Linked DNA regions of Xanthobacter dioxanivorans. The protein of the gene in region 1 interacts with the protein of each later gene in a pairwise test. Links are inferred from orthologs where the notes say so. Each region holds a gene or a part of one and is shown in the gene's direction. Other genes may lie near its edges.

Region 1 (5,254 bases):
TTGCTCACGCTGGACGCCGACGCGGTGCTGCTGGACAACATGACCCCCGAGACTCTCGCCGAGGCCGTGCGCATGGTGGGCGGGCGCATGCTCACCGAGGCCTCGGGCCGGATCAACCGGGAGACGGCCCCGGCCATCGCCGCCTCCGGGGTGGACCTCATCTCCGTGGGATGGCTGACCCACAGCGCGCCGATCCTGGATATCGGGCTGGACTGGGCGGGGTAGGGGCGCTTTCGCCCGCCGCCACCGGGCGCCTCTCGCTGTCGTCAGCGTCTCTCTCCGCCGTCATCCCCCGGCTTGTCCGGAGGGATCCATGGCCGCTGGAGCGGTGCCCGGAGGTTTGGACGAACGGACCGGTGGATGCCCCGGACAAGCCGGGGCATGACGGCTGATCATGCGGCGCCCGCCACCCCTTCCTCACCCCATCGCCGCGCGCACCAGATCCTCTTCCGCTTCGGCCAGGAGCGCGTCGTTCGCTTCGCCACCCACACTCTCCTGGCCGATCTCCAGCAACACCGGCACCGCCAGCGGCGATACGTGGTCGAGGGGCTGGTGGACGATGCGCCCCTTGATGCGCGCCAGCATCTCGGCGAGCCGCTTCACGTCGAGCAGACCGGTGGCCGCATCCGCCCGCGCCGCGCGCAAAAGGAGATGATCCGCCTGGTGCCGGCGCAGCACGTCGTAGATGAGGTCGGTGGAGACGGTGACTTGCCGCGAGGTCTTCTCCTTGCCCGGAAAGCGCCGCTCGATGAGCCCGGCAATGACGGCGCAATGGCGGAAGGTCCGCTTCATCAGGGCGCTTTCCGCCAGCCATGCCTCCAGGTCGTCACCCAGCATGTCCTCGTCGAACAGGTCCGCCAGAGACAGCCGGCCCTGTCTTATGGCGAGGCCCATGTCGTCGGCCGCATAGACGGCGAGCGCATAATCATTGGCCACGAAGCCCAGGGGCTTCAGCCGCGCCCGCTCCAGTCGCCGTGTCAGCAGCATGCCCAGCGTCTGGTGGGCGAGACGGCCCTCGAATGGGTAGGTGACGAGGTAGTGGCGATTCCCCTGCTCGAAGGTCTCCACCAGCAAATCGTCGCGCCCCGGCAGGCGGGAGCGGGCGCGCTGCAGCTCCAGCCAGTCGCGCACCTGCGTCGGCAAGGCGGACCAGCGCTCCGGCGCGGCGAGGAGCGCGCGCACGCCGGCGGCGAGGAAGGTGGAGAGGGGGAACTTGCCCCCCGCGTAGGCTGGCACCCGCGGCTCCTTGGCGGTGGTGCGCGAGACATAGACCTCGTCCTCCACCAGCACCTCGTAGCGCAGGATCTCTCCGGCGAAGACGAAGGTGTCGCCGGGCACCATGGTCTCGACGAAATATTCCTCCACCTCGCCGAGCAGCCGGCCGCCGAAGCGCACGCGTCCCGCCACCCCGGTCTTCGGCGATCCGCGCGCCGAGACGAGGCGGACTTTGAGCATGGAGGCTTCCACGATGGTGCCCACGTTCAGCCGGTAGGCCTGGGCGATCATGGGGTTGGCGACGCGCCACAAGCCATCCTTGGTGCGGCGGATCTTGGCGTAGCGCTCATAGGCCCTGAGCGCATAGCCGCCGGTGGCGACGAAATCGAGGGCGGCGTCGAAGTCCGCGCGGGACAAGGCGCGGTAGGGCGCGGCCGAGCGCACCTCGGCGAACAGCGCCTCCGCGTCGAAGGGCGCGGCGCAGGCCATGCCGAGGATGTGCTGGGCCAGCACGTCGAGGGCGCCCTGGCGCTCGGGCGGGGTGTCCTGCGCACCCGCCTTCACCGCCTCCAGCGCCGCGCGGCATTCCAGCACCTCGAAGCGGTTGGCCGGCACCAGCACGGCGCGGGAGGGCTCGTCGAGGCGATGATTGGCGCGGCCGATGCGCTGCATGAGGCGCGAGGCGCCCTTGGGCGCGCCCACGTTGATCACGAGGTCGACGTCGCCCCAATCGATGCCGAGGTCCAGGGACGAGGTGGCCACCACCGCCTTGAGCTTTCCCGCCGCCATGGCCGCCTCCACCTTGCGCCGCTGCTCCACGGCCAGCGAGCCGTGGTGGAGGGCGATGGGCAGGTTCAGGTCGTTGATGCGCCAGAGCTCCTGGAACAGGAATTCCGCCTGCCAGCGGGTGTTGACGAAGGCCAGTGACAGCTTGTTCGCCGCCATCAGCGCGTAGATCTCGCCGAAGGCGTGCTGGGCGGTGTGGCTCGCCCACGGCATCTTCTGCCGGCTCTCCAGCATGGAGATGTCCGGCGCCGCTCCGCCCTGCGTCACCACCAGATCGGCCAGCGGCCCGGTGCCATCCTGCGGCACCAGGTAGCGGCGCAGGTCGTCGGGCTCGGCGACCGTGGCGGAGAGCCCCACGCATTGCAGGCCCGGCGCGATGGCCCTGAGCCGCGCGAGGGCGAGGGAGAGCAGGTCGCCGCGCTTGGAGGTGACGAGGGCATGCAACTCGTCCAGCACCACCCGCTTCAGCCCCGAGAAGAGATGCTCGGCGTCCTTGGAGGCGAGGAGCAGGGAGATCTGTTCCGGGGTGGTCAGGAGGATGTCGGGCGGATCGCGCCGCTGCCGCTGGCGCCGGGAGGACGGCGTGTCGCCGGTGCGGGTCTCGACGCGGATGGGGAGCTCCATCTCGGCGATGGGCGTCTCCAGGTTGCGGGCGATGTCCACCGCCAGCGCCTTCAGCGGAGAGATATAGAGCGTGTGCAGCGGCGAGGCCGTCGGCTCCGCCTGCCAGCGGGCGAAGGGCACCGGCGGGGCGGGGATGTCGCCGGCCGCGGCCGGGGCGGGAGCCGCCTTGGCACGGACGGCGCGCTTCGCCCGCCCCTCGCGCAGCTCGATCAGCGTCGGCAGGAAGCCGGCCAGCGTCTTGCCGGCGCCGGTGGGGGCGATGAGCAGCACCGACCGGCCGGCGTTCGCCGCGGCGACAAGATCAAGCTGGTGCGCCCGGGGCGTCCAGCCACGGGCACGGAACCAGCTGTCGAACGGATCGGGGAGAGGGGATGCCCCCTTGCGCTTTGCCTTGGCCACTCCGTGAAGATAGGTGCCATCCCGCGATTGTGCGATGGGCAGGGCGCCGCTCTTAATCGACCGTCAACCCTCCCGGACGCATGGTGCGGGAAATATCCCGTACCGGAGTTGTCGCCCCATGATGTCGCGCGCCGACCGCACCGTGCTCAGCGAGTGGTGGTGGACGGTGGACCGGGCGCTGCTCGCGAGCCTCGTCGGCCTTATGGTCATCGGCATCATCCTGTGCCTCGCGGCCAGCCCGGCCGTGGCCGCGCGCCTGTCCATCGCCGATCCGTTCCACTTCGTGAATCGGCAGGTGTTGTTCCTCGCCCCCGCAGTGGTGGTGATGATCGCCACGTCTTTCCTGTCGCCGCGCACGCTGCGGCGCCTGTGCATCGGCGTGTTCGCCCTCTTCCTCGTGCTGTTGCTGGCGACCCTCGTGGTCGGGCCGGAGGTGAAGGGCGCGCGGCGCTGGCTCACCATCGCCGGCATCACGGTGCAGCCCTCCGAATTCATCAAGCCGGCCTTCGTCATCCTCGCCGCTTGGCTGTTCTCCGAGAGCACCAAGCGGCCGGAAATGCCGGCGCAGCTGTTTGCCTTCGCCCTGCTCGGCAGCGTGCTGGCGCCACTGGTGAAGCAACCCGACTTCGGGCAGAGCCTGCTCATCTGCCTGGTGTGGGCCTCGCTCTTCTTCCTCGCCGGCCTGCGTTGGATCTGGATGGTGGGCCTCGTGGGCATTGGGGCCGGGGGCGGCGCGCTCGCCTACATGACCGTTTCCCACGTGCAGAAGCGCATCAACCGCTTCCTCAATCCGGATTCCGGGGACACCTACCAGATCGACGCGGCGCTCAACTCCTTCCGCAACGGCGGCTGGTTCGGGCAGGGCCCGGGCGAGGGCACCATGAAGCGCCTGCTTCCGGACGGGCATACGGACTTCGTCTTCGCCGTGGCGGGGGAGGAGTTCGGCATCATCTTGTGCCTCGTCATCCTCTCGCTGTTCGCCTTCATCATCCTGCGGTCGCTGTCGCGCGCCTCCAAGGAGAGCGACCCCTTCGCCCGCTTCGCCATCACCGGACTGGCGCTGCTGTTCGGGCTGCAAGCGGCCATCAACATGGCGGTCAACGTGCACATCGCCCCCGCCAAGGGCATGACGCTGCCGTTCATCTCCTACGGCGGCTCCTCGCTCATCTCCATCGCCTTCGGCATGGGGATGCTGCTCGCCCTGTCGCGCAAGCGGCCGGGGGCGGCGGCGCTGGCGGCGCTGACCGAGAAGCCGGCGCAGGAGGGCAGCGCCCGTGCGGTGGCGTCGGGGGCGGTGCCGGATCCGGCCTGAGGCCCGCCGGGCGCGGGGCGGGCAGGATCCGTTCGTGGAACGGCCGCATTGGCAGGGCAGTGACTGCGCGCGGCACGGCGAGCGATTCGCCCGGTCGCGCGGTCATCGAGGGGGAACGTGAGCGAGCTTATTCTCCTTGCCGCCGGGGGTACCGGCGGCCATCTGTTCCCGGCCGAGGCGCTCGCGGCGGTGCTCACCGCGCGCGGGATGACGGTCGATCTCGCCACCGACGCCCGCGCGGCGCGCTATGCCGGGCACTTTCCCGCCCGCGAGCTGCACGTGCTGCCCGCCGATACCGTGCGCGGCCGTTCCCCCGTGGCGCTCGCGCGCACCGGCTTCGCCCTCGCCACCGGCCTCGTCTCGAGCCTCGCGCTGCTGCGCCGGCTGAAGCCCGCCGTGGTGGTGGGCTTCGGAGGCTATCCCACGGTGCCGCCGCTCATCGCCGCCTCCCTCACGGGCGTGCCGACCCTGATCCACGAGGCCAACGGCGTCATGGGCCGGGCCAACCGCATGCTGGCGGGGCGTGTCACCGCCATCGCCACCGGCTTTCCCGGCCTTGCCAAGGCGAACCCCGCCCTGGAGCCCAAGGCGGTGTGGACCGGCAATCCGCTGCGCCCGGCAGCCGTGGCCGCCGCGGCCACGCTTTATGACCCACCGGTCCCCGGGGGCGCGCTGCGCGTCCTGGTCTTCGGCGGCAGCCAGGGCGCGCGGGTGATGTCCGATGTCGTGCCCGAAGCCGTGGAGCGGCTCGGGACGGACCTCAGGGCGCGTCTCCTTCTCGTCCAGCAGGCGCGCGAGGAGGACCTGGAGCGGGTGAAGGCCACCTATGCCCGGCTTGGCGTTGCTGCGGAAGTGGCGCCCTTCTTCGACGACCTGCCGGCGCGCATGGCGCAGGCCCATCTCGTCATCGCCCGTTCC
Region 2 (4,306 bases), 1.4 Mb from region 1 along the record:
GCGGCACCTCGACATGAAGCGCCTCGACGTGGATTCCATCTCCAGCCTCGACGACCTGCCCGAGAAGCCGGGCGGCAACTCGGACGGCATCGGCGGCATGATCGAGGCCCTGGTGGACGCCCCGCTCGTCACCTCCTCCACCGGCAAGCCGGCAGCCTCGCCGACCGCGCCCACCAGCTCGGGGGCGCCACCGTGCCCGCGACCTCCGCGCTCAGGCCCGCCACCCCGCCGAAGCCGTCCGCGAGCGCGGCGGCGGCACCCCGGCCGCAGGCGCCGCGTCCCGCGCCGGTGGTCCAGCCGGCCCCCGCCGCTCCGCCCGCCGCGGCCCCGGCGCCCCAGCCCGAATCCACCAATCCCCTGGAGCGTCTGCTGCCCCCCGGCTTCCTGTCCGGTTTCCGCTGACGAGGTCGCCATGGTCGAGAAGACATCCCTTTCCGCCCGTCTCTCCGGCTTCGCCGCGCGGGCCGCCACCGCCGCCGGCCCCGTGGTCGCGCGCCTCGACGCCATGTCCGCCGATCTGCTCGCCGCCGGCGGGCGTTCCATCGCGTCGGGCAGCCGCGCCACCGCGAGCGGCCTCGGCCGCACCCTCCTCTTCGCCGGGCGCGTCGCGCAGGCGATCACCGTCCTGGCGGCCCGAGCCGCATATCGCGGCTGCCGGCACATGGTGCGCGGCCTGCTCGGCATCGGCCGCGGCGACGCCGAGACGGTGGCGCGCGGGCGAATCAAGCTGATCATGGCGGCCTTCTGCGCCGTGTTCGTCGCCATCGGCGCGCAGCTCGCCCACCTCGCCTTCACCTCCGACCCCGGCGCAACGCGCGGGCGTGGCTCGGACGCGGTGTCCTCCGCCCGCCCGGACGTGATCGACCGCAACGGCGACATCGTCGCCATCGACGTGAAGTCGCCATCCTTGTTCGCCGAGCCCAAGCGCCTCATCGATCCCGACGAGGCGCTGGAGGGCCTGCTCAAGGTGCTGCCCGACCTGAACGTGGCCGAGGCGCGCGCCCGGCTGAACTCCGGCAAGGGCTTCGCCTGGCTCAAGCGCGAGATCACCCCGTCCCAGATGCGCGCCATCCACCGGCTCGGCATCCCCGGCATCGGCTTCCTGAAGGAGAACCGCCGCATCTACCCGGACGGGCCCATCCTCTCCCACGTCATCGGCGGCGTGAACGTGGACAACCAGGGGATTTCCGGCCTCGAGAAATGGATCGACGGGCGCGGCCTCGCCGAGCTCCACCTCGCCGGCTTCGCCACCGACCTCCAGCAGGCGCCGGTCCAGCTGTCCATGGACATGCGCGTGCAGCACGCGGTGCGCGACGAGCTGCTGCGGGCCAAGAACAAGTTCTCCGCCCTCCACGCCATGGCCGTGGTGACGGAGGTGAACACCGGCGAGATCGTCTCCATGGTCTCGCTCCCGGACTTCGACCCCAACGTGTCCGGAAACCCCACCGACGACGCCTATCTCAACCGCCTCACCACCGGCGTCTACGAGATGGGCTCCACCTTCAAGGCCCTGTCCTTCGCCATGGCGCTGGATTCCGGCAAGATCGGCCTCAGCTCCTCGTTCGACGCCCGCGGCGCGCTGCATTTCGGCCGCTTCAAGATTTCCGACTACCACGCGGAGAACCGGGTGCTGACGGTGCCGGAGATCTTCCTCGTCTCGTCCAACGTGGGCACGGCGAAGATGGTGCTCTCGCTCGGCGTGGAGGCGCACAAGCAGTTCCTCAAGAAGATGGGCCAGCTCGACCGGCTGCGCACCGAGCTGCCGGAAAGCTCCGAGCCCATCGTGCCTAAGCGCTGGGGCGAGCTGAACTCCGCCACCATCGCCTTCGGCCACGGCCTCTCCGTCGCCCCGCTGCAGGCGGTGATGGCGGTGAACTCCATGATGAACGGCGGCTTCCTCATCCCGCCCACCTTCTTGAAGCGCAGCCCGGAGGAGGCGCAGAAGGTGGCGGTGCGGGTGCTGAAGCCGGAGACCTCGGACAAGATGCGCTACATCATGCGCCTCAATGCCGAGAAGGGCACCGCCACCAAGGCGGAGGTTCCCGGCTATATGGTCGGCGGCAAGACCGGCACCGCCGAGAAGGTGGTGAACGGGCGCTACGCCAAGAACAAGCTCCTGACCTCCTTCACCGCGGTGTTCCCCATGGACAGGCCGCGCTACCTCGTCCTGGTCATGCTGGACGAGCCGAAGGCCACGTCGGAAACCTACGGCTTCGCCACGTCCGGCTGGAACGCGGCGCCCACGGCCGGCAAGATCGTCGAGCGCATCGCCCCCTTGCTCAACATCGCCCCCCGGCAGAACCTGCCCACGGCCGAGCAGATGCTGCGCATGCCGCTGAAGGTGGCCGACCGGCACTGAGGGGCTCAACTTGATACCGCCGCCGCCAGGGACTGACGACGGCGGCGTGACAACCGGCGCGGGTGGATGCCAAAAGAGGTCCGATGACCAATCTTCCTCTTGGACAGCTTCTCGACGGCCACGCCCGCATCATGACCGAAGGCGCGGGCGCCGATCCCGTCTTCGGCCTCTCCGCGGACAGCCGCCGGATCACGCCCGGCGACCTCTTCGTGGCGGTTCCCGGCACCCATGCCGACGGCACCCGCTTCATCGCCGACGCGGTGGCCCGCGGCGCATCGGCGGTGCTCATGGAGCCTGCCGCCCCCCGGCCCGCTCTGCCGCCGCAGGTGGCGCTCGCGTTCTCCCTTGATGCGCGGCGCTCCCTGGCTCTAGCGGCGGCGCGCCTTCATCCGCGCCAGCCGGCCACCGTCGCCGCCGTGACCGGCACCGCCGGCAAGACCTCCGTCGCGGTCTTCCTGCGGCAGATCTGGGAGCGGCTCGGGCACAAGGCGGCGTATCTCGGCACCATCGGCCTCGTGGCGCCGGATGGCGCCGCCTATGGTAGCCTCACCACGCCCGACCCGTTGGAACTGCACGCCACCCTCGACCGGCTGGCCGGGGAAGGCGTCACCCACATGGCGCTGGAGGCCTCCTCCCACGGGCTCGACCAGAAGCGCCTCGACGGGGTGCGCATCGTCGCCGGCGGCTTCACCAATCTCGGCCGCGACCATCTCGACTACCATCCCACCATGGATGCCTACTTCCGGGCCAAGCTGCGGCTGTTCACCGAAGTGATGCCGGACCATGGCACCGCGGTGGCGGTCACCGCCGCCCCGTTCGCCGCCACCGCCCTCGCCTGGGCGGAAACACGGGGCCTGAGCCTGCTGCCCATCGGCGAGGGAGCGGGGCTCGACATCTTCGGCGTCACCGGCGCGGGCGCCGGACAGAAGGTGATGTTCGCCGACGGCACCAGCGCCGTGGTGCCGCTGGTGGGCCGCTTCCAGCTCGACAACGCCCTGCTCGCGGCGGGCCTTGCCATCGCCTGCGGGGCCGAGCGGGCGCCGGTGCTCGCGGCGCTTGCCACCCTCAAGGGCGTGCCCGGGCGACTCGAGCGCATCGGCGAGGACCCGCGCCGGCTGGTCTTCGTGGACTACGCCCACAAGCCCGAGGCCCTCGCCACCGTGCTCAACACCCTGCGTGCGTCCGTGCCGGGCCGTCTGGTGGTGGCCTTCGGATGCGGCGGCGACCGGGACAAGGGCAAGCGGCCGATCATGGGCGCCATCGCCGGCGCCAAGGCGGATGTGGTCATCGTCACCGACGACAATCCCCGCAGCGAGGACCCCGCCGGCATCCGCGCCGAGATCCTCGCCGGGGCCCCCGGGGCGCGGGAGATCGGCGACCGGGCGGAAGCCATCCGGGCGGGCGTGGCCATGCTCCAGCCGGGGGATGTATTGCTTGTTGCCGGCAAGGGTCACGAAACCGGCCAAATCATCGGCGACCGGACATATCCGTTCTCGGATGCGGCGGAAGTTCTCGCCGCCCTCGAGGCAGGCTGACCGGTCGGGTTGCATCAACCGGAGCGGTCGGTCCGTCTTTCAACCTGGAGTCAAGGAGCCCCGCGTTCTCCGATCGGCTTGCCCAGCGAGACGATCGGCGCGTGCTCCGGAGGAGGTAGCGGCATGAGCTTGAGCGGTCGGATCCTCCACACCGTCGCAGAGATGGCGGCGGCGATGGGCGCGGAGGTGCGCGGCACACCCGCCGACGCCACCGGCATCTCCATCGACAGCCGGACGCTCGCGCCGGGCGACGCCTTCTTCGCCATCGCCGGCGAGAACAGCGACGGCCATGCCTATGTGGCGAAGGCGCTGGCCGCCGGCGCCGCGCTGGCGGTGGTGTCGCGCGAGAAGGCCGGCGCATTGCCCGAGGACGACTTGCCCGAGGACGCCCCGCTCCTGGTGGTGGATGATG

Evidence for each region. The genes of interacting proteins can lie anywhere in the genome.
Region 2: the proteins of ftsW (region 1) and EZH22_RS07835 interact in binary tests that used the Escherichia coli proteins (3 or more experiments, as listed by UniProt). The link is inferred for Xanthobacter dioxanivorans from one-to-one orthologs.

Annotation. Positions count from the first base shown.
Region 1 is NZ_CP063362.1:245,316-250,569, reverse strand. The notes cover bases 2,344-5,239. They hold ftsW (putative lipid II flippase FtsW), read left to right. Parts: upstream 2,344-3,142; coding sequence 3,143-4,336; downstream 4,337-5,239. Other genes in these bases: murG (undecaprenyldiphospho-muramoylpentapeptide beta-N-acetylglucosaminyltransferase), read left to right, coding at 4,454-5,239; EZH22_RS01200 (ligase-associated DNA damage response DEXH box helicase), read right to left, coding at 2,344-3,024. Also shown: nadC (carboxylating nicotinate-nucleotide diphosphorylase), read left to right, coding at 1-225; more of EZH22_RS01200, read right to left, coding at 418-2,343; more of murG, read left to right, coding at 5,240-5,254.
Region 2 is NZ_CP063362.1:1,650,285-1,654,590, reverse strand. Bases 58-3,010 are described here. They hold EZH22_RS07835 (peptidoglycan D,D-transpeptidase FtsI family protein), read left to right. Parts: upstream 58-661; coding sequence 662-2,359; downstream 2,360-3,010. Other genes in these bases: EZH22_RS07830 (UDP-N-acetylmuramoyl-L-alanyl-D-glutamate--2,6-diaminopimelate ligase), read left to right, coding at 2,443-3,010. Outside these bases: more of EZH22_RS07830, read left to right, coding at 3,011-3,894; EZH22_RS07825 (UDP-N-acetylmuramoylalanyl-D-glutamyl-2,6-diaminopimelate--D-alanyl-D-alanine ligase), read left to right, coding at 4,018-4,306. UniProt on the Escherichia coli protein: Essential cell division protein that catalyzes cross-linking of the peptidoglycan cell wall at the division septum. Required for localization of FtsN.